DNA from 2 places in the Ruminococcus sp. AF17-1AC genome. Region 2 is predicted to be linked to the other one. Evidence: riboswitches for the same ligand, from Rfam matches in the RefSeq annotation. Region 2 holds a riboswitch; the other holds the start of a gene.
The links. A riboswitch is a leader RNA that binds a small molecule or an ion and turns the genes downstream of it on or off. The one in region 2 is predicted to bind thiamine pyrophosphate.
Positions count from the first base shown of each region.

Region 1 (16,620 bases), on a different contig from region 2:
TATTTCCTCAAAGGCACTATCTGCCACCGCAGAGGCTGGCTCAATGAGGCTTATAACAACTTCACAAGAGCCGTCCAGCTCGACCCTAATAATATGGAGTATCAAAGCGTGCTGGCACAAATGAACAGACAGCGAAGCGGCTATATGAGCGGCAACCCAACCCAAGGCTACCGAGCAGGCGGCATGAGCGGTCCTGACTGCTGTTCCTCCCTTTGCTGTGCAGACTGCTGCTGTGAAATGATGGGCGGCGACCTTATACCGTGCTGCTAAAGACCCATGAGAAATAAAATAGCTTTTCGAGTGGCACTTGGCGGCATATGCTCTGCTGTCTGCCTGCTTTTGATGTTTTCAAGCAGCTTTTTGCCCATGCTGGATTATACTATCCCTACCTTCGCCGGCTTCATGATGGTTGTGATGATAGTGGAGGTGGATAAAAACTGGGCGATAGCCACCTATTGTGCAGTGAGCCTGCTGAGCATTTTCGTGACCCCAAATTACGAAGCAACCCTGCTTTTCATATTGTTCATGGGGTATTATCCAATACTTAAATATTATCTCGACCAAAAGAAAAACCGCCTGTTGGTGTGGGCAATAAAGCTCGCAGTGTTCAATGTGGCGATAGTCATATTCTTTTTGGCTTTTCAGTATATCTTTACTTCGGTGGATATGCTCGAGGGCATGGAGATGTTTGGCAAGTATGCCGTGCTTGTTCTGTGGGCGGCGGCAAACCTGTTTTTCTTTATTTATGACTATGCCCTCACACAGTTGACAGATATGTACATAAATTGGTTTAGAAAAAAAATACTCAGAAGAAAATGACGGTGACGTTTTTATGAACGAAGAACAAGAGAAAGAAATATTAAACGAGGCGAAAATACAAACTGCAAGGCACAAGAAAAAAATACAGATAATAAGCCTTGTTGCAATAATAGCGGTCATAGCAATGGCTACAGTGGCGTGTATACCTCTTATAAAAGCGCTTCACAGCGAGGCAGGCATTGCGGCCTTGGAGCGTAAACTAGATAACTACAGTGGCATTGTGGGAGTGCTTATCTTTACTTTCATACAAGCTCTTCAAGTGGTCATAGCGGTCATACCGCCTATACAAGTGGTGGGTGGAGTGCTGTTCGGCTGGTTCTGGGGCGGTTTGCTATCATTCTTAGGTACGCTCCTTGGCACAATGGCAATATTCGTGCTTGTGAAAAAATTTGGCAGACCGATAGTGGAAGCCTTTGTTGACGAGAAACAGCTAAAAAAATTCAAATTCCTGCAAAATGAGAAAAAGCTAACCGTTATCCTTATAATCCTCTATCTCATACCGGGAATACCCAAGGACGTTATCTCATATATCGTTCCCCTGACTCCCATAAGCAAGAAGGATTTTTTCTATTATGTCATGCCTTGCAGACTTCCAGCAATAATGCTCTCCACGATTTTGGGGAGCAATGTAAAAAGCGGTAACTTCACAGTTGCACTTGTGGTGCTTGGAGTAGCTCTAGTAGCAGGTATCGTTGGCTTTTTGTTTAAAGATGTTATAGTGAATAAAATGAAACAACATAAGAAGAACAAATAAGCAAAGTTGCACAAAGTTGAGATTAGATGAAAAAAATATAAAAAAGTGCTTGACAAAAGGCTCTTGTAGTGGTATAATAAATATCGTTGATTGAGCGGTAAGCTTGAAAGACCACCAAAAAAGCCTGGTCAGGCAGTATGCGGGTGTAGTTCAGTGGTAGAACTCCAGCCTTCCAAGCTGGTCATGTGGGTTCGATTCCCATCACCCGCTCCAATATATCTTAAACTTTTATCCGAGTTTGAGATATCAATGAGTACAGTATGCGTCATTAGCTCAGTTGGATAGAGCAACCGCCTTCTAAGCGGTAGGTCACTGGTTCGAATCCAGTATGGCGTACCATTAAACTCGTTCCAGATGAAAATCTGCTGCGAGTATTTTCTTCTAATATGTATGGTGGGTATAGCGTAGCTGGCCTAACGCGTCAGTTTGTGGCACTGAAGACCGTGAGTTCGAATCTCACTACCCACCCCACTGAATACGTTCTGCGTTAAGCAGAGCGTATTTTTTTGTTTACATATCGCAGGGCGACCTTTGGTCGCTCGTTTTTTATGTACCACCGACAATGACCTATATCCTAACGACTTGGATCATTATATCCCACCTGCAAATAGACAGAAAAAGGACGGCAACTTAAAAGCTGCCGCCCAGATCCAGAGGTTATATATTTTATAAAGCGAAATTTTTGTTGTAAACAGCCTCGGCTATCCTGAATGTTTCGTCATCAAGTGCAGGAACAGCGTCAGCAGTGATCAAGGCTGCACCTCTCTCAAAAGCGTCCTCCGCAATGCCATCGGCACCATGCTGAATAACAACGCTTCTTAACTCAGAGCAATCCACGAAAGCCTTTGCACCAAGCTTCTTCACAGATGATGGGATAACAACTTCTCTCAAAGTCTTACAGCCACGGAAAGCCTCGCTTCCAACATAAGCGATCTTGCCTGATATTCTCACCGTCTTAACTACGGTATTCTGAGCAAACGCTCTCTTGCCTATCCTGCTAACGGAATCAGGAAGATAAACGCTCTCGAGCTTCTCACAAAGTGCAAATGCACACTCGCCTATCTTTCTTACAGATCCTGCGAACTCAACCTTTTTCAGAGCAGAGCAGCCGAAGAATGCGTAGTCGCCAACAGCCTCGATTCCAAATGGTATAGAGATCGCTTCCAGACCTGAGCAGAATGTGAAAGCATTCTCTGCGATCTCGATCATAGCTGTCGGTATCTCAAGCTCTCTAAGAGAAATGCAGTTCTGGAAAGCTCCGTTTCCTATGGAAACTATATTTTCATTAAGATAAATTTCTTTCATTGAAGAGCAGAAACCAAATGCAGACTCACCGATCTCTCTGATGCTCTCAGGCAGGTCAGCTCTCTCCAAACTGTCGCAATTGTAGAATGTGAAAGGCAGTATCCTTTCCACACCATCAGGTATAGTCGCAAATCTCAGAGATTCACAACCGCAGAATGCCATCTCACCAATAAACCTTACGCTCTCAGGTATAGTCACATTCACCAGTGAACAGCATTTGTAAAATGCTTTTCTTCCGATGATAACAACGTCCTTTGAGATAACAGCACATTTAAGGTCATAAAGATGTGCGAAAGCACCGCCTGCAACAGCTATGACCTTTTTGCCACGAAGCTCAAAAGGAAGCTCCAGCACTTCGATATGGCTGTCACCGCAGTATCCAGTGATAATACACATATCGTCAGCCGTAACATATTTAAAACAGCCCGAGATCTTCTCGCTGCTGATACTGCTACTTGCAGTTACACCAACGCTCTCAAGTGCTTTTTTGAAACCATTGTCGCCCATAAAATTAATGCTTTTCATCAGCGTGACCTCCATTATACCCACTATAAATATATACCTCGTAACTGAACTTAAACGTTTTCTGTATTTTCTAATGAAATTATACTACAGTAAACTATGTTTGTCAATGGTATTCGCAATATTTTATTTATAAAAAATTAATTTTCAGAACTTTTTCACTGATTGTGAACGGCTTTTTTGTCACTTTTCACAATTAATTTACGCGAAATAATTTTAGTTTTCACATATCGTTCTCAATCTTTGAGAATGCTGTAATTTTATAGTAGCAAACGTTTTCGCAAATGATGCAAAAGACTAATACCAATTTGTAGAATTTGCTTGATTAAATCGACCAAACCATAGGATGATGTTTTTCTTATATTTGTAAGATTGTCATAAATTATATTTATATAATGTTAATAAAAAATGATATGCCGTTCATGATAATGAAAGAAAACACCAACAACTGCATTAAAATAGGAGATTAATATACTAACAATAAGCAAAAATGTATAATACTATCATAAAGGTTTACAAAATAGAAACTTAATTATTACAGATTGTAATAATTAACGATGTATAATAATATACATGAAATCGTATAAGTACATGAATACAAAAACTGGAAAGGACTGATCCGTTATCAACATAATAAGAAAAATAACAGCAGTGATAATTTCATCAGTTATAATGATAAGCTTTGTGGCATTTGCACCGCAGGGATCCGCTAAGACTTATGTGAATGTTATAACAGCTTCTGCTGCTGACTCGATGACAAAACCTGTTCTGATAAAAAGACAAGCGTATTCAAACAAAATAGAAGCAGGAGTAAAAAATCTCACCAGCTTTTCCTCAAAGACTACATTTGAGGTATATGTAAACGGACGCTATGTAAGAAAATATACATGGCAGGCACTTAAAAAGGATAACTATATAAATATAACCGATGACGGCAAGCTTTATCTTAAAGCTTCCACAAAATATAAAGTCACTGTCAAAGCGGTAAACGGCAGTGCCAAGTCAGAGTCATCGGTCCTCAACGTAAAGACAGCAGCAAAAACATACTATTATATAGATAAAAACGTTCAGCTTTATAGCTTTAAAAACGGTAAGTTCAAGAAATCCTCAAAAACAAAAGCCTCTGTGGCTGTGTCGGGTACTCTTACTACCGATAAAAATAAGCGTGTGGCAGGTCAGAACAAGAATATCGGCGGAGCAAATTATGTCCTTATCAATGAAGGCGATCATAAGGGTAAGTACGTCAAGGTAGGAAAAGGTGTGAGGCGTACACCTGAGAGAAAAGCAAGAATAAAAACAGCCGTTGATTATGCCGCAAGCATGAACGGCGGAAGATATGTCTGGGGCGGAACAAAGTATAAGGCAACGGACTGCTGTGGATTGACAATGCAAGCCTATAGAAAAGCCGGTGTGAATATGTATAACAGCGTATATTCGCAGGCGAAAATGGGAAAAGCAGTGTCTTTGAAGAATATAGAAGCAGGCGACCTGATAATCTGTAATAACTATGGCCATGTAGCAATGTATATAGGCGGTGGGAAAATAGTCCATGCCATGAGTACATATTATGGGATCAGAATACAGCCGCTTGCAAATATCAAGTATTGCGGAAAGATAAACACTATCAGGAGAATACTGTAATGCAGAGCGATCTTGCGGCATAACAAACTGTCGAATAACTGTAGGGGCTGGCGCCCTCGACAGCCCGATTTTGTTTGCTCGATAATACTTGCGATATCTGCACAATTTTTCCTTGACAATCTCGCTGACCAGTGTTATAATAAAAAAGCAGAAAAACTGCGAAAAATCGAATAAAGTTTGCAGGGGGACCCAAGCGAAAACGCTGGGTTGAGAAGGTAAAACCTGACCCTTTGAACCTGTTGGTCAAGACCAGTGTAGGAAGCAAGTTTTGTGTAAATTTACCTCCTGCATGGTCAGGAGGTTTTTTTGTTTCCCCTTTTCCATAAGAAAGGAATAAAGTATGTTAAAATGTTTGTCAGTGGCAGGCTCGGATTGCTCCGGTGGCGCAGGTATACAAGCCGACCTTAAAGCCTTCAGCGCTAATGAAACTTTCGGCATGAGCGTTATTACATCTGTCGTCGCTGAAAATACTACCCGTGTGCTGTCTGTTTTCAACGTACCCGTTGAGGAGATACAAAAACAGATAGACGCTGTGTTTGAGGATATCCACGTCGATGCCGTAAAACTCGGTATGCTCCCAACTGCCAAAATTATTTCAGCAGTTGCGGATAAGCTTAATGAGTATAAACCAAGTATTATCGTCTGCGATCCCGTCATGGTCGCTACAAGCGGAGACGCTCTCTCTGAGGGCGGAACTGTTTCCACCATGAGGGAAAAGCTCTTTCCTATAGTTACGCTCCTTACACCGAATATCCCCGAAGCCGAAGCTATCTCAGGCTTGGAGATAAAGAATGAAAACCATATGGAAAAAGCCGCAAGGATAATAATGGATATGGGCGTAAAAAACGTCCTCGTCAAAGGCGGTCATCTCACCGGCGACGCTGTGGATTATCTCTGTACCCCAGAGGGCGTTCATAAGCTTGCCTGCAAGCGTGTTGATTCGCCTAATACCCATGGCACTGGCTGTACTTTGTCATCTGCCATAACTGCAAACCTTGCCCACGGTATGGATATGCTCTCTGCTGTAACAAAGGCGAAAAACTATATCACCGAGGCAATAGAAAAATCATTCACAGTGGGCAAAGGACATAGCCCCGTTAATCACTTTTATGACTATTACGACTTGAAAGGAACTGTTCTATGAGAAATTATAAAACTCAAATGGAAGCCGCTAAAAAGGGTATCGTTACCCCTGAAATGGAAACAGTGGCTAAAAAAGAAAATATGGATGTAAACGAGCTTATGGCTCTTGTTGCAGCAGGTCAGGTGGCGATCCCTGCCAACGTGAACCATACTGCTCTCTCTGCCGAGGGTATCGGTAAAGGTCTTAAAACTAAGATAAACGTAAATCTCGGTATCTCAGGGGACTCTAAGAATTATGACATTGAGATGCAGAAAGTGGATATGGCTATCAAGTTCGGCGCTGAAGCTATCATGGATCTGTCAAACTACGGCAAGACCAATACTTTCAGAAAAGAGCTAGTAGCAAAGTCGCCTGCCATGATAGGCACTGTTCCTATGTATGACGCTATCGGCTACCTTGATAAAGACCTCCTTGAGATATCCGCTCAGGACTTTCTTAAGGTAGTAAAAGCCCATGCAGAAGAGGGCGTTGACTTTATGACTATCCACGCAGGTATCAACAGACGTGCAATCGAAGCTTTCAGACGTGAGGGAAGAAAAATGAATATCGTTTCCCGTGGCGGTTCACTGCTCTTCGCATGGATGATGATGACAGGCAATGAGAACCCATTCTTTGAGTATTATGACGAGGTGCTTGAAATACTCAGAGAGTATGACGTTACTATCTCACTTGGCGACGCACTCCGTCCGGGATGTCTTGCAGACGCTTCCGACGCCGCTCAGATCTCCGAGCTTATCGAGCTTGGCAACCTCACAAAGAGAGCGTGGGAAAAGGACGTTCAGGTAATGGTAGAGGGTCCTGGCCATATGGCAATGAACGAGATCGCCGCAAATATGATAATGGAAAAGAAGATATGCCACGGCGCACCTTTCTATGTACTTGGACCTCTGGTAACAGATATCGCACCTGGCTATGACCATATCACATCAGCTATCGGCGGAGCAATAGCCGCAGCAAGCGGTGCAGACTTCCTCTGCTATGTTACTCCTGCCGAGCATCTCAGACTTCCGGACGTTGACGACGTTAAGGAGGGCATTATCGCCAGCAAGATAGCAGCCCATGCCGCAGATATCGCAAAGGGCGTAAAGGGTGCAAGAGATATGGACGATAAAATGGCAGCAGCACGTCACAAAATGGATTGGGACGAAATGTTCGAGATAGCACTTGACGGTGAAAAGGCAAGAAGATTCTTTGAGCAGACCCCACCTGCCGACAGACATACCTGCTCAATGTGCGGCAAGATGTGTGCCGTTAGAACAACAAACATGATACTCGAGGGCAAAGAGGTTAAATTCTGCTCAGAGAAGTAGAAAACTCGATGCAGGGGCGAACAGCGTTCGCCCGCATGATATAAAAATTGAATGTCAGCTCGACAATTGTACAAAAAATCGGACAATTGCATGAGAGCAGATATAAAAAGAATGTAATGTGCAAGAGGAGCGTCTTGCGAACTTTTTCATAAAAAGTATTCAGCGAGGGAACCCGTGTTTCGGGGTGAGAGGGTGCAATGGAGCACCGACCGAAAATAATTTACGTCAGATCGTGAGCGGATAGCATAGCCACGGTCTGTGCGCCGCTGGATAACTTGCTCTTTTTCGTTCGGCGGTGCGATACGATATGGAGGAATAAAAATGAAAAAGACAAACATTCACAAATTGGTATTCGCAGCAGTATTGGTAGCCCTTGCAGTGGTAGGCTCGCTTGTTTCGTTCCCTATCGGCGCTTCAAAGTGCGCACCTGTTCAGCACCTTGTAAACATAATCGGTGCAGTTTTCCTTGGACCTGCATGGGCAGTGGGCGTTGGCTTCACAGCCGCACTTCTCAGAAATCTTCCGGGACTTGGCTCTCTCCTTGCGTTCCCGGGTTCAATGGTTGGCGCATTCGTTGCAGGTATGCTCTATAAGTACATAAAGAAGCTCCCTGCCGCTTATGTTGGCGAGCTTTTCGGCACATCAGTCCTCGGCGGACTTCTTGCATATCCTGTTGCCAGATTTCTCGTTGGCGCACCAGCCGCAGCAATAACAGTTTATATCCTGCCTTTCTTTGTAAGCTGTGCAGGCGGTACAGTTCTTGCTATCGTTATCGTTACAGCTCTTAAAAAGGCAAAAGTATTTGATAATTTCCTTGGCTTCTCAAAGGAGGTAAGAGCATAATGGGTTCTATAATTGAAAGCTGTGCGAAAGCAGCAGACAAGGTAAGAGATATATGCCCTTTGGTGCATTGTATCACAAATTATGTTACTGTAAATGACGTTGCAAACTGCATTCTCGCCATTGGTGCTTCACCTATCATGGCAGACGATATCGCAGAAGCAGCAGATATAACTTCTATATCAAAGGCTCTCGTTATAAACATGGGTACTCTCAATGCAAGAACGGTCGAGTCAATGGTAGCTGCTGGAAAGAAAGCCAACGAGCTTGGCGTTCCTGTAGTTTTTGACCCGGTTGGAGCAGGAGCATCAAATTTCAGAAATGAAACTGCAAAGCGTATACTTGAAAATGTGAAGATAAGCATACTCAGAGGAAATCTTTCTGAAATGTCATATCTTGCAGGACTAGAAGTTTCCACAAAGGGTGTTGACACCTCGGAAGCTGACGAGAAAAACGACCCTGTTTCCGTTGCGAAAAAAACAGCCGCAAAGTATAACTGCGTTGCAGCTATCACAGGTGCGGTGGATACAATAACAGACGGAAAAAGAGTCGCAAGGATATCAAACGGTCACCCATATCTTTCAAAGGTAACAGGCACAGGCTGTATGACAACAGGACTTGTAGGCTCATTCGCAGGTGCTTGCGACGATATGTATACCGCCGCTGTAACAGGCATTGCAAGCATGGGCATAGCAGGCGAGTTCGCATATGAAAATGCTGGAGAGATAGGCTCAGGAAGCTTCCATATTTCTATCATTGACGCAATCAGCAAAATGAATAGTCAGGTATTTGCGGCTAAGGCTAAGATAGAAGAAGTTTAGTATTGCAATATTTCAGATCTAGTGGTATCATATCAATGTGATGCCACTAAATTTTATGTGGTGATGTTGCTTGCGTGGGCGAACAGTGTTCGTCCGTTTGCACTGCATATTATACTTTTTCATACAAAGGAGAATGAAAAATGACCGTAAGATTTGCTTGTGAAAAGGATATACCGCAAATGAACAGCTTGCTCTATCAGGTAGAGAGAGTTCATCAGCAGGGCAGACCTGACCTTTTTAAAGAGGGTGCGAAAAAGTATACTGATAACGAGCTTAAGGATATGCTAAAGGATAAAACTAAGCCTATATTTGCCGCAGTTGATGAAAATGATGTTATGAAGGGCTACGCTTTTTGTGTGTTTCAGGAGCATAAGGGCGACAATGTTCTCACGGATATAAAAACTTTGTATATCGACGATCTGTGTGTTGATGAAAAATGCAGAGGTCAGCATATCGGCTCGGTACTTTACGAGGCAGTGAAGAAATTCGCTAAGGAGCAGGGCTGTTATAATGTTACTCTCAACGTGTGGGAGTGCAATCCATCGGCAAGAAAATTTTACGAAAAAGCAGGGTTGAAGCCATACAAGACAGGTATGGAAGTTATTTTATGATAAAAGATAAGAGGGTAAAAAAATGGACAAATCGAAAATTGACTACACGCTTTATCTCTGCACTGACCGTGGGCTTATGTCCTGCGAAACTATCGAGCAGTCGGTAGAGGAGGGCGTAAAAGGCGGCTGTACAGTTATCCAGCTAAGAGAGAAGGACTGCACTTCAAGAGAATTCTATGAGCTTGCAGTCAGAGTAAAAAAGATAACGGACAAATACAATGTGCCGCTTATCATCAACGACAGACTTGATATTGCACAGGCTGTTGACTGTGCGGGCGTTCATCTTGGACAGAGCGATATGCCGTGTGCAGTTGCAAGAAAAATCCTCGGTGAGGACAAGATAATAGGTATTTCTGCGGCAACTCTTGAAGAAGCTAAAAAAGCACAGGCAGACGGTGCAGATTACCTTGGCGTTGGTGCAATGTATGCCACCAACACCAAGACAGACGCAAGAGCTGTCACAAAGGAACAACTTGTAGAAATAAGAGCCGCTGTGGATATCCCTATCGTAATAATAGGCGGAGTTAATCAAAAAACTGTGCCGAACTTTAAGGGTATGGGTATTGACGGCGCTGCGGTAGTTTCTGCGGTGGTTTCTCAGCCTGATATTGAAAAGGCGGCAAAGGATCTTCGTGAGCTTTGCGAGGATTGCTTCGGAAGATAAGATGTTGAACGGGCGGTTATTGATATCGTCCGTTTTTTGTTTTAAAACAAATGTCTGATATTGTCTTTCGATTTTACACAAATTATACATTGCGCTATTGACGATTAAGTTAAAATCGGTTATAATAAATGAAAAAGCTTTGTTTTTTAGATTAAAATGCTAATGCGTTGAAATAGCAATGTATGTTAGGAGAGTAAAAATGAAAAAAACTAAGATCGTATGCACTATCGGACCTTCCACAGATGACGAAAACATTATGCGTGAGCTTATGAAAAACGGCATGGACGTTGCGAGATTCAATTTCTCACACTCTGACCACAGTGTTCATAAGGCTCGCTTTGAAACTGTATGCAAGCTAAGGGAAGAACTTGGCGTTAATATTGCAACTCTTCTTGATACAAAAGGACCTGAGGTAAGACTTAAAAACTTTAAGGATCACAAGCCTGTTACTATCAAGGACGGCGATACATTCACACTTACCACAAGAGAAGTGGAGGGCGACGAAACTATCTGCTCTATCACATTCCCACAGCTTCCAAAGGACGTTTCTGTAGGCACTAGAATACTTATCAATGACGGAAATATCGAGCTGAAAGCTACCAGAGTTGACAGCACTGACATCGTTTGCGAAGTAATCCACGGCGGAGTTGTTTCCGACCACAAGGGTATCAACGTTCCTGACGTAAACCTTTCTATGCCTTACATTTCTGACGCTGATATGTCTGACCTTGAATTTGGCGCAAAAATGGGATTTGACTATATCGCAGCTTCATTCGTAAGAACAGGTGCTGACGTTATTTATCTTAGAAAATTTACCCAGAGCCTTGGCTGGTTCAATCCTAGAATCATCGCTAAGATAGAAAACGCTCAGGGTGTTGCCAATATTGACGAGATCCTTGACGCTGCTGACGGAATAATGGTAGCAAGAGGTGATATGGGCGTTGAGATACCTTTCGAGCAGATACCTGCTATCCAGAAAGAGCTTATCAGAAAAGCCTACAACGCAGGCAAGAACGTTATCACAGCAACTCAGATGCTGGAGTCTATGATAACAAACGCACGTCCTACAAGAGCCGAGATAACCGACGTTGCAAACGCTATTTATGACGGCTCGTCTGCTATAATGCTTTCAGGGGAAACTGCCGCGGGTAAATATCCTGTTGAGGCTGTCAAGACCATGAGCCTTATTGCAGAAACGACCGAAAAGGATATCGACTATATCTCACGTTTCAAGAAAAGAGCAGACGAGAGAAATTCATCTATCACTGATGCTATCTCACACGCTACTGTTACAACTGCCCATGACCTTAATGCTGTAGCGATCCTGACAGTAACAAAGGGCGGAACAACAGCAAGAACGCTTTCAAAATTCCGTCCGAACTGTCCTATAATCGCACTTACAACTGACGATACAACATATCATCAGCTCAGCCTTTCATGGGGTATCAGAGCAGGCGTTATCGAAGAGAAAACAAACACTGACGAACTCATCAGACACGCTCTGGAGCGTTCTGTGGAGCTTGGCTATCTGAAGAAGGGCGACCTTGTCGTTATTACAGCAGGAGTACCGCTTGGAATGAGCGGAACGACAAATCTGCTCAAAGTCGAGAGAGCGTAGTTTTTAAGTGAGGAGTGAGGAGTGAGGAATGGCAGCGCCATACCGAGCAAATCACCAACACAAAGTAAAAGCACCCACGAGTGAAGCGAGCAAAAGGTCTGCGGAGAGAGCCTTGATAGGTGTAAGCCTGCAAGCGGTGCAGAAAAGCAACAGAAGAATTGCAAAAAATAAATCACAAAGCGGTGTCGGAGCGGAATGCTCTGCACCGCTTTTGTTGCAAAAAATGTTTGAGCTTTTTGTAGGCGATCACTTTTTTTATTCAAATAATTTTCCGTGAATTGGGTAACCGATTCTAACATATGAAAGAAGTATGGCGTAAGAGTAATATTTCTGAATGTGACTTGACTTTGATTTTGAAGTATGTTATTATTTTAACATACGAGCGGTAGTATTATTAATAGGTATGCAATACTGAATATTGAGGTAATATGTGCTGCCCGAAATCTTATGTCAGGAGAGTATAAAATGGAAAGACAGTTTTATGACGAATGGGAAGGCTTTAAGCCCGGCAGATGGTCAAACACTTCTATCAATCTTCGTGATTTTATCCAGAAGAACTTCACACCATATGACGGTGACGACAGCTTTCTTACAGGCCCTACAGAAGCAACTACTAAGCTCTGGGAACAGGTAATGGAGCTTTCAAAGAAGGAGAGAGAAGCCGGCGGTGTTCTCGATATGGACACTAAGATCGTTTCTACTATCACCTCACACGGTCCTGGTTACCTTAACAAGGATCTTGAGAAGATCGTTGGTTTCCAGACTGACAAGCCTTTCAAGCGTTCTCTTCAGCCTTTCGGCGGTATCAGAATGGCTATGAATGCTTGCGAGCAGAACGGCTACACAGTTGATCCTGAAGTTGTAAAGATCTTTACTGAATATAGAAAAACTCACAATCAGGGCGTTTTTGACGCTTACACACCTGAGATGAAGCTTGCCAGACACGCTGCTATCATCACAGGTCTTCCAGACGCTTACGGCAGAGGAAGGATCATAGGCGACTACAGAAGAGTTGCTCTTTATGGTATAGACTATCTTGTTGAGGACAAGAAGGATCAGCTTGCTACTTCACTGGTAAGAATGACTTCTAAGAACATCAGGCTCAGAGAAGAGCTTTCTGAGCAGATCAGAGCCCTTGGCGAACTCAAGAAGCTTGGCGAGATCTACGGTTACGATATCTCACGTCCTGCTAAGAACGCTAAGGAAGCTATCCAGTGGCTGTACTTCGGCTACCTTGCTGCTGTTAAGGAGCAGAACGGTGCTGCAATGTCACTTGGCAGAACTTCTACATTTATCGATATCTATATCAAGAGAGATATGGACAGAGGTATCCTCACAGAGCAGGAGGCTCAGGAGCTTGTTGACCACTTTATCATGAAGCTCAGACTTGTTAAGTTCGCAAGAACACCTGAGTATAACTCACTGTTTTCAGGCGACCCAACTTGGGTAACAGAGTCTATCGGCGGCGTTTCTATCGACGGCGTTCCAATGGTAACAAAGACTTCATTCAGATATCTCCACACACTTGAGAACCTTGGTCCTGCACCAGAGCCGAACATGACAGTTCTGTGGAGCACAAAGCTTCCTTCAAACTTCAAGAAGTTCTGTGCTAAGACTTCTATCAAGACTTCTGCTATCCAGTACGAGAACGACGACCTTATGAGAGTTACACACGGTGACGACTACGCTATCGCTTGCTGTGTATCTTCAATGAGGATCGGTAAGGAAATGCAGTTCTTCGGTGCAAGAGCTAACCTTGCTAAGTGCCTGCTTTATGCTATCAACGGCGGTGTTGACGAAAGACTTAAGATACAGGTAGGTCCTAAGTATCGTCCGGTTACAGGCGATTACCTCGATTATGATGATGTAATGGCTAAGTATGACGATATGATGGAGTGGCTGGCTGGTCTGTATGTAAATACACTGAACGTTATCCACTATATGCACGATAAGTATTCTTATGAGAGAGTTCAGATGGCTCTTCATGACAGAGATGTTAAGAGATACTTCGCTACTGGTATCGCAGGTCTGTCAGTTGTAGCTGACTCACTTTCTGCTATCAAGTACGCTAAGGTAAAGTGCATCAGAGATGAGGACGGAATCGTAACTGACTACGAAGTTGAGGGCGATTTCCCTAAGTATGGCAACAACGACGAGAGAGTTGACAAGATCGCAGTTGACCTCGTTAGAACATTCATGGACAAGATCAGAAAGCACCACACATACAGAGATGGTGTTCCTACAATGTCTATCCTTACTATCACATCTAACGTTGTTTATGGTAAGAAGACTGGTTCTACACCTGACGGAAGAAAGATCGGTGTGCCTCTTGCTCCTGGTGCTAACCCAATGCACGGCAGAGATACTCACGGCGCTTCTGCATCACTTTCTTCAGTTGCTAAGCTGCCATTCAGACACGCCCAGGACGGTATCTCAAACACATTCTCTATCATTCCTGACGCTCTTGGCAAGGACGACAAGGTATTCATGGGCGACCTTGATATCGAAAGCATAGCTAAGGAGCTTAACGAAGATGGGGTTTAATGTTAAAAAGGACGAGGACGAGGCTCAGGTAAACGAGCTTGTTGACGTCATTGACAGACTTATGATGGGTGGTCAGGGTCATCTTACGATAGACGTTGACGAAACCGAAGAAGGTCTGAACGTTAAAACTTACAGCACTTCCGATTGTGGCGGTGACGGCAAGACGGCTTGCTGTCAGCCTACAGAAGAGGATGCTGTTGACAGAGATGAAGATTAACTCCCTATTTTAGAAAACGGCGGAGGTTCGTTCTCCGCTTGTTTTCCATAAATACTAAGAAAGGAATGTAATACTATGGCAAACTTTGAACCAACAGAGGCACAGGTAGACAACCTTATCGGACTTCTTGACGGATATGCTGAAAAAGGCGGTCATCACCTTAATGTAAATGTACTTAACAGAGAAACTCTTCTGGACGCTCAGGCTCACCCTGAGAAGTATCCACAGCTCACTATCAGAGTTTCAGGCTACGCTGTAAACTTCGTAAAGCTTACTAAGGAGCAGCAGGACGACGTTATTTCAAGAACGTTCCACAAGAGCCTTTAATTTGAGCTTTGCCGCATAGAATGAGTTTCTTTGCGGATAATATGCACACGGGCGGTCGGCGTCGTCTTACATGGAACTTCTTGTTTTATGTGGATGAGAGCTGCCGCTCGTTTGTTGCTTTTTGCGGATAGGTATGCGGTGATATAAATTTGTGAGCGAGCAGAAACGGGACGTCGAGGGTGCCGTCCCCTACAGAATTGTTTGTGCAGGCTGAACGGGCGTGCGTTCATGCGAAATAAAAAAGGAGGGATATCCCATGGAGGGATTTATACATTCTACGGAAAGCTTTGGTACGGTGGACGGACCGGGGATAAGGTTTGTTATTTTCTTTCAGGGCTGTCCTATGAGATGTCTTTACTGCCACAATCCTGATACTTGGAAGATAGGCACAGGTACAAAGAGGACGGTTGAAAGTCTGCTGGCGGAATATGACTCGGTAAAAGAGTTCATGAAAAACGGCGGCATTACCTGCACGGGCGGCGAGCCTTTGGTGCAGATAGACTTTGTGACGGAACTTTTTGAAAAGGCTAAGGAAAAGGGGATACACACTTGTCTTGACAGCTCGGGCATCACTTTTACGCCTGACAGCACGGAAAAGTTTGAAAGGCTTTGCAAATGCACCGATCTTGTTATGCTGGATATCAAGCATATTGACCGTGAGGAACACAAGAAGCTTACGGGGCACTACAATGACAACATTCTTGCGTTTGCGAAGTTTTTGTCGGAGCATGGTGTGCCTATATGGATACGTCATGTTGTTGTGCCGGGTATCACGGACAAGGAAGAATATCTTTTCAGGCTGGGCGAGTTTATCTCACAGCTAAAGACTTTGAAAGCGCTTGACGTTCTGCCTTATCACACTATGGGCAAGGTGAAGTACCAGCAGCTTGGTATAGATTATCCTCTTGGTAACACGCCGCCTCTTGACAAGGAGGACGCTGTTAAGGCGAGAGATGTTATCATGAGAGGGCTTAAAGCGGCGTTGAAAAAGAGAAAATAGTATTTTAGACGAGTGGACTTCGGTCTGCTCGTTTTTTTTAATTTACACTGAAAAATAAAAACTAAAAAAAGTGTTAAAAGCCTTTACAAAGGCAGGCGGTTGTGTTATAATAGTAATCGTAAAAATTTGCGTGAAAAAGGAGGAGCTTATAGTGCAGAAGGCGTATCTGATTTTGGAGAACGGTACTATTTTCGAGGGTAAAAGTTTCGGCGCAGCTGGCGAAGCTATTGGCGAAATTGTTTTTACTACGGCTATGACAGGCTATCTCGAAACACTTACTGACCCTAGTTACTACGGACAGATAGTTGTTCAGACATTTCCGTTAATTGGTAACTATGGCGTTATTCCTGAGGATTTTGAAAGTGAATGTCCTCATGTTAAAGCTTATATTGTTAGAGATTGGTGTCAAGAGCCTAGCAACTTCCGTTGTGAGGGTGATCTTGACACTTTTTTAAAGCAGCATAACATCGTAGGTCTTTACGG
Region 1 is NZ_QTWZ01000003.1:71,998-88,617, forward strand. Features, by position in the region: gene DWW81_RS03130 (DnaJ domain-containing protein) at 1-270, shown strand, start outside; gene DWW81_RS03135 (hypothetical protein) at 277-819, shown strand; gene DWW81_RS03140 (VTT domain-containing protein) at 833-1,573, shown strand; tRNA gene DWW81_RS03145 (tRNA-Gly) at 1,713-1,786, shown strand; tRNA gene DWW81_RS03150 (tRNA-Arg) at 1,836-1,912, shown strand; tRNA gene DWW81_RS03155 (tRNA-His) at 1,967-2,044, shown strand; gene DWW81_RS03160 (leucine-rich repeat domain-containing protein) at 2,240-3,403, opposite strand; gene DWW81_RS03165 (C40 family peptidase) at 4,073-5,041, shown strand; TPP riboswitch at 5,213-5,319, shown strand; gene thiD (bifunctional hydroxymethylpyrimidine kinase/phosphomethylpyrimidine kinase) at 5,382-6,185, shown strand; gene thiC (phosphomethylpyrimidine synthase ThiC) at 6,182-7,495, shown strand; gene thiW (energy coupling factor transporter S component ThiW) at 7,817-8,338, shown strand; gene thiM (hydroxyethylthiazole kinase) at 8,338-9,156, shown strand; gene DWW81_RS03190 (GNAT family N-acetyltransferase) at 9,297-9,767, shown strand; gene thiE (thiamine phosphate synthase) at 9,790-10,431, shown strand; gene pyk (pyruvate kinase) at 10,631-12,049, shown strand; gene DWW81_RS03205 (hypothetical protein) at 12,078-12,326, shown strand; gene pflB (formate C-acetyltransferase) at 12,515-14,593, shown strand; gene DWW81_RS03215 (hypothetical protein) at 14,583-14,810, shown strand; gene grcA3 (autonomous glycyl radical cofactor GrcA3) at 14,886-15,137, shown strand; gene pflA (pyruvate formate-lyase-activating protein) at 15,394-16,137, shown strand; gene DWW81_RS03230 (carbamoyl phosphate synthase small subunit) at 16,286-16,620, shown strand, end outside.
Region 1: linked by a shared signal. The riboswitch ahead of thiD (bifunctional hydroxymethylpyrimidine kinase/phosphomethylpyrimidine kinase) and the one ahead of DWW81_RS06215 (energy-coupled thiamine transporter ThiT) in region 2 are both predicted to bind thiamine pyrophosphate.

Region 2 (16,620 bases):
ACGATTATTATACTCTCACAGGCAGGGCTTGTCAATAGCCCTGCCTGTGAGTTTACATTTTTTTTACGTTTGAAAAACACTTTATTCTTCGTTTTTCACCTTATAGCTTTCCACCAGATGATAGACCTTGATATCCACAAGAGCGTCAAGAACGATACCATCAGCGGTATAATCCTCGCTGAATATCCTGCCCTCCTGCCTTATGGTGTTCACAAGACCCGCCTTGTCAAAAGGCAAAAGAAGCCTGCATCTTACGCTGTTTTCGGGTAATGCCTTTTGTATAGCCGCAAGCAGGCTGTCAATGCCTGTGCCGTTTTTGGCGGATATCTTTACCGCTTCACCTGATGTGTCAAGCTCGTTTATATAAGGCACTTTGTCGCACTTGTTGAACACTGTCACCACAGGTATTCCCTCACAGCCAAGCTCTTTGAGCAGTTCAAGGGTAACTTTTGCCTGCTCCTCGCAGTCATCAGCCGAGGCGTCGCACACATGGATTATAACGTCCGCACTTGCCGCCTCTTCAAGAGTGGATTTGAAAGCTTCCACAAGCTGATGCGGCAGACGTCTGATAAGTCCTACCGTGTCAATAAGCGTCACCGACCTGCCGTCAGGAAGCTCTATAGCCCTTGATGTTGTTTCCAAAGTCGCAAAAAGCTTGTTCTCTGCAAGCACGCCCGCTTCTGTAAGATAATTAAGCAGTGTGGATTTGCCCACGTTTGTATAGCCCACTATCGCCGCTGTAAGAACACCGTCTTTCTTGCGACGTTTTCTCATAAGCCCACGACGCTTCTCTATCTCCTTAAGCTCGTCTGAAAGTGCCGCAATGCGTGTTCTGATGTGTCGCTTGTCAGTTTCAAGCTTCGACTCACCAGGACCTCTTGTGCCGATACCACCGCCAAGACGTGACATATTAGTTCCCATGCCTGCAAGCCTTGGAAGTCTGTATTTGTTCTGTGCTATCTCTACCTGCAATCTGCCCTCACGAGTAGTCGCACGCTGAGCAAAGATATCCAGTATGAGCATAGTTCTGTCAATAGTGAAAACGCCGCACACGTCCTCGATATTTCTTATCTGTGTGGCTGTCAGTTCGCAGTCGAAAACTATCCTGTCAATATTTTCATTTCTGCATATCTCAGCCATTTCTTCAAGCCTACCTGAGCCTATGCAGGTGCCGCTGTCAAAGGACGGTCTTTTCTGCGTCACTCTCGCTATCACCTCACCGCCTGCTGTTTCTGTCAGCTCTTCAAGCTCGTCAAGGGAAAGCTCCACGTCATACGAACCTGTGTCCACTGCCGCAAGCAGCACACGGTCTTTCTTTATTGTGTTGTCAAACATTTCTGCCATATTAATCACTCCTAATGTCTGTTATCAAGCCGCTCTTCGGCTTTTTCAGGCATAAAAAAACACACCCTCAGGCGTGTAACCAAAACGTTATACGGAAGAGTCGGAGCGGCTTGTGCCAATGCACCTGCCTGATATTCGGTTTAATAATTTCTCACCCATATTCTTGTAATTCTCATGTCATCCGACGCTCCTTTCGTAAAATATGTTTTATTATATCACAGCCATTATATTTTGTCAAGCATAAAAACAAAAAACAGGCTGCCTTTTTCAGACAGCCTGCAAATGTTATTCATAATCGCTTTTAAGAATACTTCTCTTGTGCTTTTTTTCCTCATAAAGCAGGATATCAGCATGGCTGAGAAGCTCTCCTATCTCAAGCGTGGCACTGCATATGAACGGATAAACGCCTACGCTCGTATGGATTATATATGGCTTATCGGCGGCATATTTAATATTGTATTCTCTTGTGACCGCTTCTATATGGTTTCTCATTGACGGGATATCTATTGCGTTATCAAGAAAAGCGCATACAACGAACTCATCGCCACCTATACGACCCACTATCTCACTGTTGCCAAAAGAGTGTTTAAGTATCTTTGCCGCAGATAGTATAGCAAAGTCGCCCTCCTCGTGACCAAATTTATCATTTATGGTTTTCAGACAGTCAAGGTCGGCAAAGACCATGATAGCCTTTTCACCCTCGTTTTTGTCATTGCTGAGTCTTTTACGAAGCTCCTCAAAAAATCCCCTTCGATTGTAGCAACCCGTCAAAGCGTCCTGCCTTGAAAGATCTCGAAGAAGCTCATTGTTTTCCTTGATCTCGATAAGGCTCTTTTTAAGCTGCTTCTGGGTAACAGCCTGCTGCTTCATCAAGGTTATTATTTTAAGTGCCGCACAAAGTTGAACTGTCACCGACTGCAAATAATTAAAATACTCATGCTTTATCTCACACATCAGTATTCCGTAATGCTCCTCGTTAGAGAACAATGGTGATACCACTAATGTATAACGTCTGTCTGTTGGCAAATACTTATTCGACAACAGCTCTGTATACTTTACAGCCTGCTCTTCATGTGGGAGCTGGATAGCGTCAGAACCATTGTGATAGGCTTTGAGATACATATATTCCGGCGGCTGCCACTTATCTGTGCCAAGGTGAATAAGGGCAGGCTCGAAGCTGAACAGAAAGCTTGATTCCATATGAAGCCTCGTAAGCTTATCCACAACAGTTTCATATGCTCTGTCATCATAAGCTTCAAACACAAGCATATCCCTTGTGATGGAGTTTGCCTGCCATGCAAGAAACTCATTATCCTCAAGCTTTTCCTTACAGTAATTCGCATTGCGTTCTGCCAGTATCTTGTATATCTGAATAAAAGTCTGATTTAACTTCAAATGCTTCTCCATGTTGTCAAAACGAGAGATAAGCTTTTGCTGAATATACTCAACAGAAGCATAAAGCTCATCAACGCTCACAAACCTAAAAAATTCTTCACTGGCAAGAGTTGAGATCATTTCTAATACCTTATCTTTTTTGACCTCATTATCAAGATTTTCCTCACGGGCATAATCATCAAGAGCATATATTATCTTGACGTAATTTTCTCGCATTTTCGCAGTTGTTTCACTTGCACTGTATTTATTGAACAAAAACTGTCCCATTCTTCTTGCAAACGCTTCCGGATCATCTGATATGCGTCCAAAAGATATGGTCTTTAATTTTGAGTTGCCCTGACATCCACAGGAATTTCTTCTTACCATTCCCGAAGAGATCTTATCGTTGTTTATAGCCTTATTTATAACATAGTTCACAGCCTCCTGAACGGCATGATAGCCAAGTTCAGAAGGGTCAGCCTTGACAGTCGTCAAATGCGGATTAAGCTCCTCAGCCACGGGATCGTCGTCAAAGCCTGTCACAAGGATATCCTTACCGGGACGTATCCCACGCTCTTCCATAGCCTTATAGCCTGCAATTGCCATCTGGTCGTTTGCAAAAACGATAGCATCAAGTTCTGGATTATCGTCAATTAGCTTTCCGACTTCGTCAACACAGAATTTCGAAAAATTACCATATGCAACACGCTTTTCGTCATAGATGATACCATTTTCCTCAAGAGTTTCCTTGTAAACGTCAAGTCTTTCAAGGGCATCATCACTTGTTTTAGGTCCGCTTACCATACCTATCTTTTTACAGCCATGCACCTTTATAAGATGTTCTATAGCCTCCTTCATTCCCGTTCTGTTGTCGAGCATGATACAAGGATAACCATCAATATGTGCCGTTATAGTTATAACAGGCGTTCCAGCAAATTTTTTCAGAAACTGAGCCTTATGCTCGTTGTCAAGATATGTTCCAAGTGTGCCGATAAGCACAAGCAGAACGTCGAACTTATTTGCCGCCGCCATATCGAACAAAGTATTATACTGATACTCATACACCGTTCTCAGCTTGTCGGCATAGATCCCATCTATATATCTGCCTGGAAAAATAACGAGGTCGGCGTCGCACTGCTCTGCGCCTATCATTGCGCCCTCTGCAACCGCATCGTCAAAATCATCTTCAAGGTGGCTCACCAAAAGTCCTATTTTTATACGTCTGCGTTTAGCAGTATCATTCATCATCTCATGATCCTCCGTACAAATCAGCCGTGCTGCTTCAGACGATCTAAAGCAGCGTCACACAAGGCACGCCTATGTGCTTTGCCTTATTCGTTTATCTTAATATTTTTCTTACAGTCAGTGACCGAAAGCATACCCTCCGGACTTCCAATTTCCCAACCGTCGCCTGTAAGGAACATTACATCAAACTGACAGCTTTTTGCTGTCACGTCACCTTTGCCTGTTTTATCTCCAACGCCTGAAACAGAACCACCCTCGCAGTAAAGCGTAAAGACAGTATTTTCAAGTTCACAGTCAAGCTTGCCGCCCCTTGTTCCCACACAGTTGAGAGTTCGTCCTTTCATGGAAATGTTGAGCCTGCCATCGAGAATACATATCTTTCCTGTCCCGTTACTCATAACTCCCACTGCAGTCAGATTATTTCCCGAAAGCACACAGCTAATGTTATAGTCTGAAATGCTTATATCAGCACTGCCCTTTACGGCACCAATGCCCACTGACATTCCTGCCGCAAGCTTTAGTCTGCAGCCACAGTTTGATATAGTCACATCTGCGTCGCCATCGATGCTTCCAATACCAACGCACCTATCGCCACTGCAATTTACAGCTATATCACCGCCTGCAATGACAATACCATCTTTGCAGCCTCCTCCGCCTATGCCGACGCACTTGTCGCCATTTGCAGTTATATCAAGAACACCTGTCATTGCGACAGTTATCCTTCCACAAGGCTGCTTGCTGTCAGTACCTATTGCATAGCAATCCTGTGATTCTGATCTGATATAAAGCTCACCTGAGCCTACAAGCTCTAACGACGATCCCTCAGGAACATAAATACCTCTGCCGTCTATACGATCTTCACCGCTGCACACTATCCTTACTCTAGAGCCAGTGCCAAGCTTTATGTTCGGCAGTTCACCATATGTAGTGAGCCATGCGTTTTTCAAGTGAATGACGCAATCAACGCCACTACCAACTGTCACAGACAGAGGCACCGCACAATCGTCCTCAGCCTTTCCTGAAAGAGTAAATGTACCTGTGCCGAGAAAAATGTCAGAATATCTTTTTTTATACATCTCAGCAAGGTCGATAACGTCATTATCCTCAGCGTGGAAGACCTTTTTATCTTTATCTCCAGCCTCGATACTGTAAGCCACTATCTCCTCACGGATATTTTCCGAGATATCGTGGATAAGCACAGGCTTCGGCTTAGAAACATAATAACCCTGAATAAGATCGACGCCGAAATATATCATGGTTTTAAGTTCTTCGCTTGTTTCAACACCCTCTGCAAGTGCGGTATATCCGCTTGAATGGAAATATTCCACCATTTTTGAAACTATCTTCTGAGCCTTAGGATTCTGGTCAATGCCAGAAATGAGGGAACGGTCTATCTTTACCACCTCAGGATCATATCGCAGAAGATTCGATGTATTTGAGTAGCCTGTGCCGTAATCGTCAATAGCAAGGCTCATATTGTTCTTTTCAAGACGCACCCTTATTCTATCGAGGTCGTCCTCGCTTATCTCTGTCTGCTCTGTCATTTCGATAACGACCTTTTCAAGAAGTTCACCATAGTCATTGACGATCGCATAAAAATCCTTATCGTCAAGAGCATGAGATGATATTGAATTTATATACAGCCTGCGGTTTTCAAAATCAAGCTGATGCTTGCTGAGATATTTAAGAGTATTTTTCAGTGTAGCTTTCTCTATATCGTAAAGTCTGCCAAAATTTTTAGCACAGTTGAGTATCTGAAGCGGATTGAGTGCTATATTTCCCTTTGTTCTCATAAGCGCTTCATAAGCGACTATCTCGCCTGTTGAAGCACTAACGATAGGCTGAAAATGATATGTAAACAGATTTTTATCAAGAAGCTCTGAAAAAGCCCTGATATTCTCGATATCACTCTTCTGCTTTGCATATTTTTCAGGATCAAAGCAACAAATACTGCCTGCACCCTTTGCCTTAGCTTCATAGAGTGCAAAGCCTGCTGCGTGCATGAGTCTTGCTGGCACTTCAAAGCCGCTGCTTATGCCTGCCGTCACAGACAGCGAATGATTTGAAGACGATCTCACTCCAAATTCATCTGGCAGGCAACACTCCTTCACCGCTTTACGTATATTGTCAGCAAACTCCTCAGGCTTACCTCCAAAGCGTGGAACATATATCCAAAACTGACCGTCTGAATTGAATGCCGTCACAGTATTTTCAGGCAAAACCGCAACAGCCGCCTTAAGTGCCTCCCCTATGCAGTAGTCTGAATCCAAAAGCTTCCCTGCTCCATCAAATCTTACAAGAGCAAGCAATGATGAGCGTGTCATTCCATCAAGAAGTCTTACAAGCTCTGATTGTGGTATAATGTCGATCCCTTCAAAAACACTTTTTGACATATATTCTTTCGACAGATACACTATTCCGGCGGTAATGCCACTTGGAGTGTCAAGAAGTTCTATACACAACGGCAGGCCAAGATCTCGTCCTCCGCCGTTCAATGCAACTATATCTCTGAACTTGTCATAATCTGTGTTCTCTCTAAGTCCCATAAGAGCACGACAGTTTTCATCGGCATAAAACTCTCCGCTTTTCTCGTCCATAACAAACCCGCCGATATTGTGCCATATTGAACAAACCTTTCCCCAGACAGCACCAAAATAGCTTTGCCACAATTTATTTTCCATATCCATGATCTTCACCATGCCTGAATATACGACTGTGTTCAGACAATCCTTCCTTTGGAGATTTGTTAATTTTTTATATTTTTATAACTAATTATTTATCAAGCCTATTATAACATAATCCCGATAAAATTACAATAGCGACTAAGGAAAAGATGTTACAAAATCGTGCATGGAATTTTGTATATCTGTTTGACTTAGCTGGTTTTTGGTAGTATAATATAAGCATACACACAATGGAAAGTTAGGATAAAATGACAGATTTTCGCAATAAGTATTCAGTGCTTCAGGACTTTTTCGGACACTCTCAGTTCAGAAATGGTCAGGAGCAGATAATAGACAGCATACTTGCAGGGCGTGACTGCCTTGGAGTTATGCCAACAGGCGCAGGCAAATCTATGTGCTATCAGATACCTGCCCTTATGTTTGACGGGATAACCATAGTTGTTTCGCCTCTCATATCCCTTATGAAAGATCAGGTGAACTCGCTGATACAATCAGGAGTGAGGGCAGCGTATCTGAACTCGTCACTGACGGCGGCACAGTATGAAATAGCTATATCAAACGCCGCCCGTGGTATGTACAAGATAATATATGTTGCACCTGAAAGGCTGATGACAGGATCGTTTCTGTCACTGGCTTCGTCGGTGAAGATATCCATGCTTGCGGTGGACGAAGCCCACTGCGTTTCTCAGTGGGGACAAGATTTCAGACCTTCCTATATGAAGATACCCGAGTTTCTCGGCAAACTTCCCTACCGCCCTATCGTCAGTGCATTCACCGCCACTGCCACCGCAGAAGTAAAAGCGGACATTATCAAAATGCTTGAACTCCGTGACCCTTTCACCATAACCACAGGCTTTGACAGAAAAAATCTCTACTTTGGCGTTTCTCACCCTCATGACAAATACAGTGAAACAGTGAGGATAGTTGAGAAATACAAGGACAACTGCGGAATAATCTACTGCTCCACAAGAAAAAATGTTGAGAGCGTGTGTGAAAAGCTCTGTGCCGACGGCTACAACGCTTCACGCTATCATGCAGGACTTTCTGATGAGGAAAGGCGTAAAAATCAAGACGATTTTATCTTTGACCGTGTCCAGGTCATGGTGGCGACCAATGCTTTCGGCATGGGAATAGACAAATCAAACGTGAGCTATGTCATACATTATAATATGCCTAAGAATATTGAAAGCTATTATCAGGAGGCAGGCAGAGCGGGACGTGACGGAAACGAAGCAAAGTGCATTTTGCTCTACAGCGGTCAGGACGTTGTGACCAACAAGTTTCTTATAAACAATTCTCATGACAATCCCGACCTTGACGATGACACTCTTGAAATGATACGCAAACGTGATCTTATGCGTCTGAAAAAGATGACCGATTACTGCAACACAAACGGCTGTCTGAGAGAGTTTATCCTTGGATATTTCGGTGAGAAGCAGGACAAGCCTTGTCAGAACTGTTCAGGCTGTTTGGGTGATTTCGGAGAAACAGAAGAAGTTGACGTTTCTGTAGATTGCCAAAAAGTGCTTTCCTGCATTTATAGACTTCACCAGCGAAACCTTTCTTTTGGAGCAGGTGTCATAGCACAGATACTTAAAGGCTCAGACACCGAAAAGGTAAAGCGCTTTGATCTTTCCACGCTTTCGACATACGGCATAATGAAAGACTCCACGCAGGTCTATATCCGCAGGCTCATAGCTTTTCTTGAAGCTGATGATTACATCACACAGACTTCACACGGGGATTTTTCTGTGCTTACCCTTACAAGAAGGTCTGCAGAGATATTAATGGACAAAAAGACTATTACAATACGCCTACCAAAGAAAAAGCCAAAGAGCGAAACGGTCACAAAGATCGGCAGAGACGAAGTTACGACATTCGACAAGGAGCTTTTCGGACGGCTTAGAGCTGTGCGGAGCAAGCTTGCGACACAGGCGAGTCTGCCTGCATATATCATTCTTACAGACGCTTCACTGCGTGATATGTGTATAAAGCTTCCTAAGACGCAGACGGAGCTTTTGAATATCTCAGGGGTGGGAAAGTCAAAGCAGGAACGTTATGGAAGATACTTTGTAGCTGAGATACAGAAATATCTCAAGGAAAATCCTGACGCTGCTTCGGGTTATAAATATATCCCAGAGGGCTATCTGCAAAAGCAAAATGCGGTTGGCGGTCAAAGCACAAAGGAATATATAATTGCCCACGCAGGTGAGCTTTCAGGCAAGGAACAGGATATGACTCTTTCAGAGGTATGCGACAGCATTTTCTATCAGCTCGGCACAGACGGCGATATAAGAAGCATAAAACTTGCCATAAAAGAATGGCTCATAGGTGAAAATTATCTTGCAAAAGACGGTGCAAACGGCAGGGGCTTTCTTGAAACTACAATACTTTCCCCCGAAGCAGGAATAATAGAGCGTGAAAAAATATCACAGCTTGGAAACAGCTACAAGACGATACTTTTTCCAAAGCAGGCGCAGGAATTTATTTTTGAGAACATAGAGGAGATACTCAGCAAAGATGTACAAAACTAATAATAAAATGCGGTTTTGTGACAAATATTTATGTTTTCATACAATTTAGGTGGGGAAAATCAGAAAAGCTATTGAAAACCCACGAAAAAAGCAGTATAATAACAATAGTACATAAAACGACACGGGAGCTGAATGCTTTTCGGCTGAGAAAGAGCAAATTGATGTTCTGACCGCACCTGATATGGGTAATGCCAGCGTAGGAAAATAGTGTGTATATCTATGCGTGTGCCCTTTTATCAGGCATACGCATTTTTTGTACGCAGAAAGGAATGGTATAATATGAAAAATTCAAAAACACTCACATTGGTCGAGGGTGCAGTAATGGTGGCACTGGCAACAGTGCTTAGCTTTATCAGAGTATACAAGCTCCCTTGGGGCGGCTCTATCACACTGCTCTCCATGCTTCCTATAGCCGTTTTCAGCATTAAGCATGGCGTAGCAAAGGGTCTTGGAGCGGCATTTGTTTTCTCTCTCATTCAGTTCATTCAGGGTATCACAGACGGACTTTTCGGCTGGGGACTTTCTCCTATAATGCTCGTTGCCTGCATATTCATTGACTATCTTGCAGCCTACACAGTTCTCGGTGTGGCAGGAATTTTCAGAAAGAAAGGCGCAGTGGGCTGGATAACAGGAACGATGATAGCAGTTTTCCTGAGATTTGTTTGCCACTTCATCAGCGGCGTTGTTATCTGGAAGTCATTCGGCGCACTGTGGGACGGCTTCTCAACAGACAACAGCGTACTCTACAGCCTGCTTTACAACGGCTCATATATGCTTCCTGAAATGATATTCACAGCTATCGGTGCGTTTGCACTTTTCGAGATACCTCAGACTAGAAAGATACTTTCCACACAGGATAAATAATCACACATTGCAAAAGGCTGGCAGTCTGCGGCTGTTTTCATTCATGCAAAAAAAGGACGAACACAAAATGTTCGTCCTTTTATTTATCAGTTATAACCGCAGGCAAGACGTTTCTCAAACTCAGCCGCAGGCAGAGGCTTGTCAAATACAAAGCCCTGAACGGCATCACAGCCAACTTCTCTGAGATAGTCAAGCTGCTGCTCAGTTTCAACTCCCTCGGCGATAGTTTCCTTGCCAAGCTTTTTAACCATTTTTATAATGTAATAGAACATTATAAGATCTTTATCCTTGCCCTCATAATCCTTTTCAAGAGGAATAAAGGACTTGTCTATCTTTATTACCTGCAGATCAACGTTCTTTATCACATTGAGCGATGAAAAGCCAGTACCAAAATCGTCCATAGATGTGACGATACCATTAGCTCTCAGACCATTCACGATCTCTGTGATAAGCTCAAAATTCTGATAATCCTCGCTTTCAGTAAGCTCTATTTCTATAAGCTGGTGATCAAGCTCGTATTTGTCGATCAAGGCAACTATATTGCCTATCATATTTTTTTCTTCCAGGTGCTTCCTCGAAAAATTCACTGATATCCTCAAAGGTTCAAAACCCATATCTATGCGTTTTCTCAGCCATTTGCAAACTTCTTCAAGCACATAGTAGTCAAGCTTTATTATGCTTCCGTCATTCGTGAGAAGCGGAATAAACTCCACCGGTGCTGATAACCTTCCCTTTCTATGCCAACGTACAAGGGCTTCTGCACCAAATATCTTCTTGGTTTCGATGCGTACCTTTGGCTGATAATACACCTCAAACTCACCTGCCATAAGCCCAGCCATGAAGTTTGACAGCACTCCCTGAATTTTCATCAGTTCTTGTTTTATATTTTCGGAATACTCCATTACATGGCCTGCGCCAACTCGTCTTGCAGCAGCATATGCAATGCTTGCACGAGCCATTACTTCTCTTGGATATCTTATACCCACAGTTGACGAATATCCGATGGTTGCACTAAAAATAAAATCCTTTGATACTTTGCCATCGTCATACCTTATGTTCATAAAGCTGAGCATATCAATATATTCTCTGAGCGATTCGTTCTTTACAAGCATAACGAAATTATCGCCGCCAAGTCTTGCGATCATCTCACCATCTGAAAGATTTCGGTATATAGTCTTTGTATAATTACGCAAAACAACGTCGCCCTGTTCGTAATTTAATACCTTATTTACATATTTGAAGTTATGTATATTGAAAAAAATTATACTGAAATCCTCTATCCTGTTTTGCGCTATAAGCATACCGGCATAGTTTATCAAAGCGTCTAAAGTTGCTGCACCTGTTTCGATATCCGTTTTTATAACATGAGTAACAAGCTCCTGCATAACTACCCTGTTAAACTGGATAAACACGGTGTTTGCAATTATCTCTACGATATTCCTTTGCTCGTTATCAAAGCCATTGGAATTACCAGAATAAAAGGTCACTGTTATAAAGCCGCCTTCAAACAAAGGAAAACTTGCCTCAAAAGGCTCGTTTTCCACGTCCTTCTCTCTGTCATAAAGCACCATGAGCATATCTGCTCCATCCTCACAAAGCTTTGTTGCAGGCATTTTCACTGCAAGCTCCGCTCTGACGATGTCAAGCTTGTCTGCCACAGCAGCCACAGCACTTTTCACCTTGGCACTGCATTCGTCCATATCTGCCGAATCTTCATATATCGTTCGGAAGAAAAGCATCAAATCATTATCAAAATTCATTTTTATCCCCACTAATTTTTTATTCAATGATCACGTTCAGGAAAACGTTTTCAAAAATACCTATACTTACCTTATTTCATTTTACTACTTTTTATAAAAAAAGTCAAGCAAACATAGCAAAACGCCGTCCTTTTCCGACGGCGTTTTATCGTCTTAGTAGCTATAGCTGCTCTCACCTACAAACTCCCTTGCAAGGGAATTTACAGGCACACTTTCGAGCATCACCGGCTCTATCTCCTCAAGGGCTTTTAGCATAGGCAAAAAGCGTTCAAAATCCTTATAACTCCTGCTCTCACGTCGCAGTGTATCCAAAAGATAGTTCTTATACAAGGCAGGCTCATAAGCGTGAAAAGTATCCACTGAAAACTCAGCCCTGTGCTTGTATGGCATTATATACTTGTTCTCACCAGCCTCAACGCTGTCGAACATATCTAGTGTTTCCGCTGCACTTCTGCCACGGAAAAATCCGTCCCTTATGAGTCTGCGCATAAGCCTGATATAGCAAGGATGCAGAAGCTCACCGTCTTTCAATTCAAGTCTGCTTCTTACACTGACATACATACATCTTGCATAATCCCCAGCCGCACCTGTGACCTCTGGATTAAGGGCATGGATACCCTCAAAAACAACTATGTCGTTTTTGTTTCGTCTGAGTTTTTCTCCATCACGCCTGCATTGTTCTGAAAATTCAAACTTCGGCAGAACTACCTCCTCGCCACTGTTTATCATTTCCATATGCTCATAGAGAAGCTTTCTGTCTATCCTGTCAGGAGATTCATAGTCAGGCTTGCCGTCCTCTCCTATAACAGCGGTGAAGCTGTCAGAAGGCAGAAAATAATCGTCCATAGAGATAGTGTGGGTGTGTATCCCCCTGCTGTCAAGTATTTCCTCTATTTTCAACGCTGTTGTGGTCTTGCCCGCCCCTGACGGACCTGCCAAAAGCAATATAGGCTTCTCCTTTTGATGCTCCTCGATGCTGTCTGCAATGGCAACGAGCTTTTCATTATATTTTCTGTCGCACTCTTCAACAAAAAGCTTTTCGTCACCTCTGACCTTTCTGTTTATAGCACTGACGTGTATCTTTTTCATTGTGTGGTTTGTTCCTTTCGTATGCGTCAGGCAACACCACACATAAAGCGTGCAGTGTTGCCCTGTATCTCATATTATATGTACAGCAAAAGCTAATCGTTCCACTTTGCACAGATATTATTTATGGTATCAGTGAGCTTTGCAAGATCTTTATTCGTAAGACCTGAGCTTTTGTTTACCAAAGCCGTCAGCCTGTCAAGAGCGCTGAGCAGACGCTGATAATTAGGCGACGCACCTGTCTTCTTGACTATCTTTATAGGGGTCGTGTTTTTGAACTCGCCGCTTATAAGGTCAAGTTCCGCACCGCTGTATGGTGCAAAGGCGTTAAGCCCGAAATCGTTACGCAAATGCTCCTTATACGCCTCGGCAACAGAATCCTCGCCGTGGTTGACAAAGACTTTCTTAGGCGGCTTTTCATAGCTTTTTATCCACCTGTCCAGACCATCAACGTCAGCATGACCGCTCACGCCTGGCAGCACCAGTATCTCAGCCCTGACAACGATTTCCTCGCCGAAAAGCTTTGCAGTTTTTGCACCCTCCACAAGACTTCTTCCAAGGGTATTCATAGCCTGATAGCCCACAAAAAGTATAGTGTTTTCAGGTTTCCACAAATTGTGCTTGAGGTGGTGTTTTATTCTGCCTGCCTCGCACATACCGCTTGCGGAAATTATTATCTTAGGCGTGTCGATAAAGTTTATGGCTCTTGACTCGTCACTTGTGACAGCGATATTAAGTCCGCTGAAAGTGATAGGATTTATGCCCTTGTTCACATAGGACATTGCCTCTTCATCGAAACAGGAATTTTTGTTTTTATTGAATATCTGCGTTGCCTCGATAGCAAGCGGAGAATCCACATACACAGGAAAATCCCCATGACCCGTCACCATATTCTCCGCCTTGATATGCCTTATAAAATACAGCAGTTCCTGAGTTCTGCCCACTGCAAAGGACGGTATAACAAGATTTCCTCCCCTATCAAAGGTCTTTTGAATGACCTCTGCAAGACTCTTTGCATAGTCCTTCGGCTTATCATGGCGACGGTTACCGTATGTGGACTCCATTACAACATAATCTGCCTCCGTTATATACTGCGGATCTCTGATAAGAGGCTGGTCAAGGTTTCCTATATCTCCCGAAAATACGATCTTACGTTCTTCACCGTTCTCTGTGAGCCATATCTCGATGCTTGATGAACCAAGCAAGTGACCTGCGTCGATAAAGCGTACCTTTATGCCCTCGGATATCTCCGTCACCTCACTGTATGGGTGTGGGCAAAGGCAGGCAATAGCCGCCTCTGCGTCTGCCATAGTATAGAGTGGCGACACCTCGCCAGTGCCCTTACGTTTGCCCTTTCTGCTTCTCCACTCTGCTTCAAACTCCTGAATATGCGCTGAATCTCTCAGCATTATCTCACATAAATTACAAGTGGCCTCCGTTGCGTGTATCTGTCCAGCAAAGCCGCCTGCCGCCAATAGTGGAAGCAGACCTGAATGATCTATATGAGCATGAGTCAGCAATACAAAATCTATATTTCCAGGAGGACAAGGTATCTTCGCATTTTCAAAATAGTCAACGCCCTGCTCCATTCCGAAATCCACCAGAAATCTCTTTCCGCAGGCTTCTATATATGTACAGCTTCCCGTTACCTCATGTGTTGCACCGATAAAATTAAGTTTCATTGCCCTTATCCCCTCGTTTCGTTCATATTCTGTGACAGTATCTCTATCACACTTACATTATAGCACATTCCAAGTGTGATTTCAAGCATTTTGCATAAAAATATTTGATTATCGGCAATTATTTTGTAAAGTCTGAAAGAACGTCAAGTAATAATGAGGTAAGCAACAGCATATAGATTACTACAGAAAAATTTAATGGGGTGTGAACAATGAATGGATCCGAAAAGGAACGATGTGTGCTGCTTGGAGAATATGTTGCGGCACACAGAGCCACGGTACGCTGTGCGGCAAAGGAATTTGGCATAAGCAAATCCACAGTACATAAGGATCTGACAGAACGTCTGCCGAAAATCTCTCCTCAGCTTTTCAAAAGCGTAAAAGAGGTCCTTGAGGAAAACAAACGTGAAAGACATATAAGAGGCGGAATAGCGACCAAGCATAAATATGAACAGCAGTTCAAAAAGGCTGTAAAATAACAGGCGTAAAAAGCTAGTATTTTTAAATTTACAATTTGATCTTACAACAAAAGACTGCATTACGACCATTTTCAGGTCGATATGCAGTCTTTTGCTTTTACTTATTCTGTATATTATTATAATTCAATTAAATGATGCCTTATATTCATTTCCCCACTTCTCCATAGCGTCTAAAATAGGACGCATGGTCTCGCCAAGGTCGCTTAGCGAATACTCTACTCTCGGCGGCACTTCTGCATAAACAGTGCGAACGATTATCCCGTCTGATTCCATTGCACGGAGATTTTCCGTAAGCACCTTCTGACTTATACCTGTCAGTGACTTTTGAAGCTCATTAAACCGCCATGGACGCATACGCAAATTGCGCAGGATAAGCAGTTTCCACTTGTTGCCGATAAGCTGCACAGTTGTTGCTATAGGACATTCAGGCAGATCTTCTTTTCTCAGCATATTATCACCTCAATTGTTTCATTTAGAATGTTACATTCATTATAGCATATTACAAGCCCAAAAGCAACATTAGTTTTATTCATATAATGTTTACAATTTTGTTTTTACATAAAAACAGCGTTTTTGCGCAAAACTTACTTTTTGGTAACTACCTTACAAAAAAGTGCGTACTTTTCAAGGTAAAAACTTTGTGATATGATAAAGTCAAGGAAAGAGATCAAGCGCTTGTTCTTCCGAAAGTCAAATCCAAACGCAAAACTTTAGGAGGAATATATTATGAACAAAAATACATTTACATCTGTTAAGCTCGCAAAAGGCGAAGTGAACGTTTACGATTTCGGTGGCATAAAGCTTCACACTTACAAGACCAACGATTTTATCGACAACGAAGTTTTTATCGTCGAGAAAAACGGCAAGGCTGTCGTTATCGAGTCACCTTGCTTCTTTGACAACAATACCGAGCTTGCAGACTATCTCAAGGACGTTGAGGTAGAAGGTATGCTGGTGGCATATCACGGCGCAGGCGCAACGTTCCTGCCTGACGTGCCTAAGTATGCAACACAGAACGCTGTGGAATATTCAGAAAACGGTGGTGGAAAGGCTCTTATCAACAACTTCACAGGCGCATTCGGCGATATTTTCGACAAGTCAGTTCACAAGATAACGAACGTTATCGGCGAGGGCAAGATCGCTATCGGCGGCATTGATTTTGTTATCAAGCAGACTTCTGAGGCATTTGACGTTGAGATACCTGAGATAAATGCAGTTTACACTCATATGCTCGGTCACGATTGCCACTCTATCGTTGCAGGGGCAGGTCACGCTGACGCAATAATTGCACAGCTTCGTGACTATATCGCAAAGGGCTATGACCTTATACTCACTTCCCACTACACACCTGAGGATCTTAAAGACGCTCAGACAAAGATAGACTATCTTGAAAACCTCAAATCCATTGCTGCAAACTGCACAAGCGCAGAAAGCTTCAAGGCAGAAGTCGAGAAGCAGTATCCAAACTACAGCGGCGGAAATTATCTTGACATGACAGCAGGGTTTTTCTTTAAATAACATACCTTATAGAAAATCAAAAGACTGCACATCGTCCCTGAATGGGTCGAGAT
Region 2 is NZ_QTWZ01000006.1:118,833-135,452, forward strand. Features, by position in the region: gene hflX (GTPase HflX) at 82-1,335, opposite strand; gene DWW81_RS06200 (GGDEF domain-containing protein) at 1,630-3,966, opposite strand; gene DWW81_RS06205 (GGDEF domain-containing protein) at 4,050-6,644, opposite strand; gene recQ (DNA helicase RecQ) at 6,896-9,181, shown strand; TPP riboswitch at 9,293-9,402, shown strand; gene DWW81_RS06215 (energy-coupled thiamine transporter ThiT) at 9,461-10,045, shown strand; gene DWW81_RS06220 (bifunctional diguanylate cyclase/phosphodiesterase) at 10,132-11,805, opposite strand; gene DWW81_RS06225 (nucleoside kinase) at 11,959-12,894, opposite strand; gene DWW81_RS06230 (MBL fold metallo-hydrolase) at 12,987-14,573, opposite strand; gene spoIIID (sporulation transcriptional regulator SpoIIID) at 14,783-15,049, shown strand; gene DWW81_RS06240 (helix-turn-helix domain-containing protein) at 15,173-15,499, opposite strand; gene DWW81_RS06245 (hypothetical protein) at 15,776-16,567, shown strand.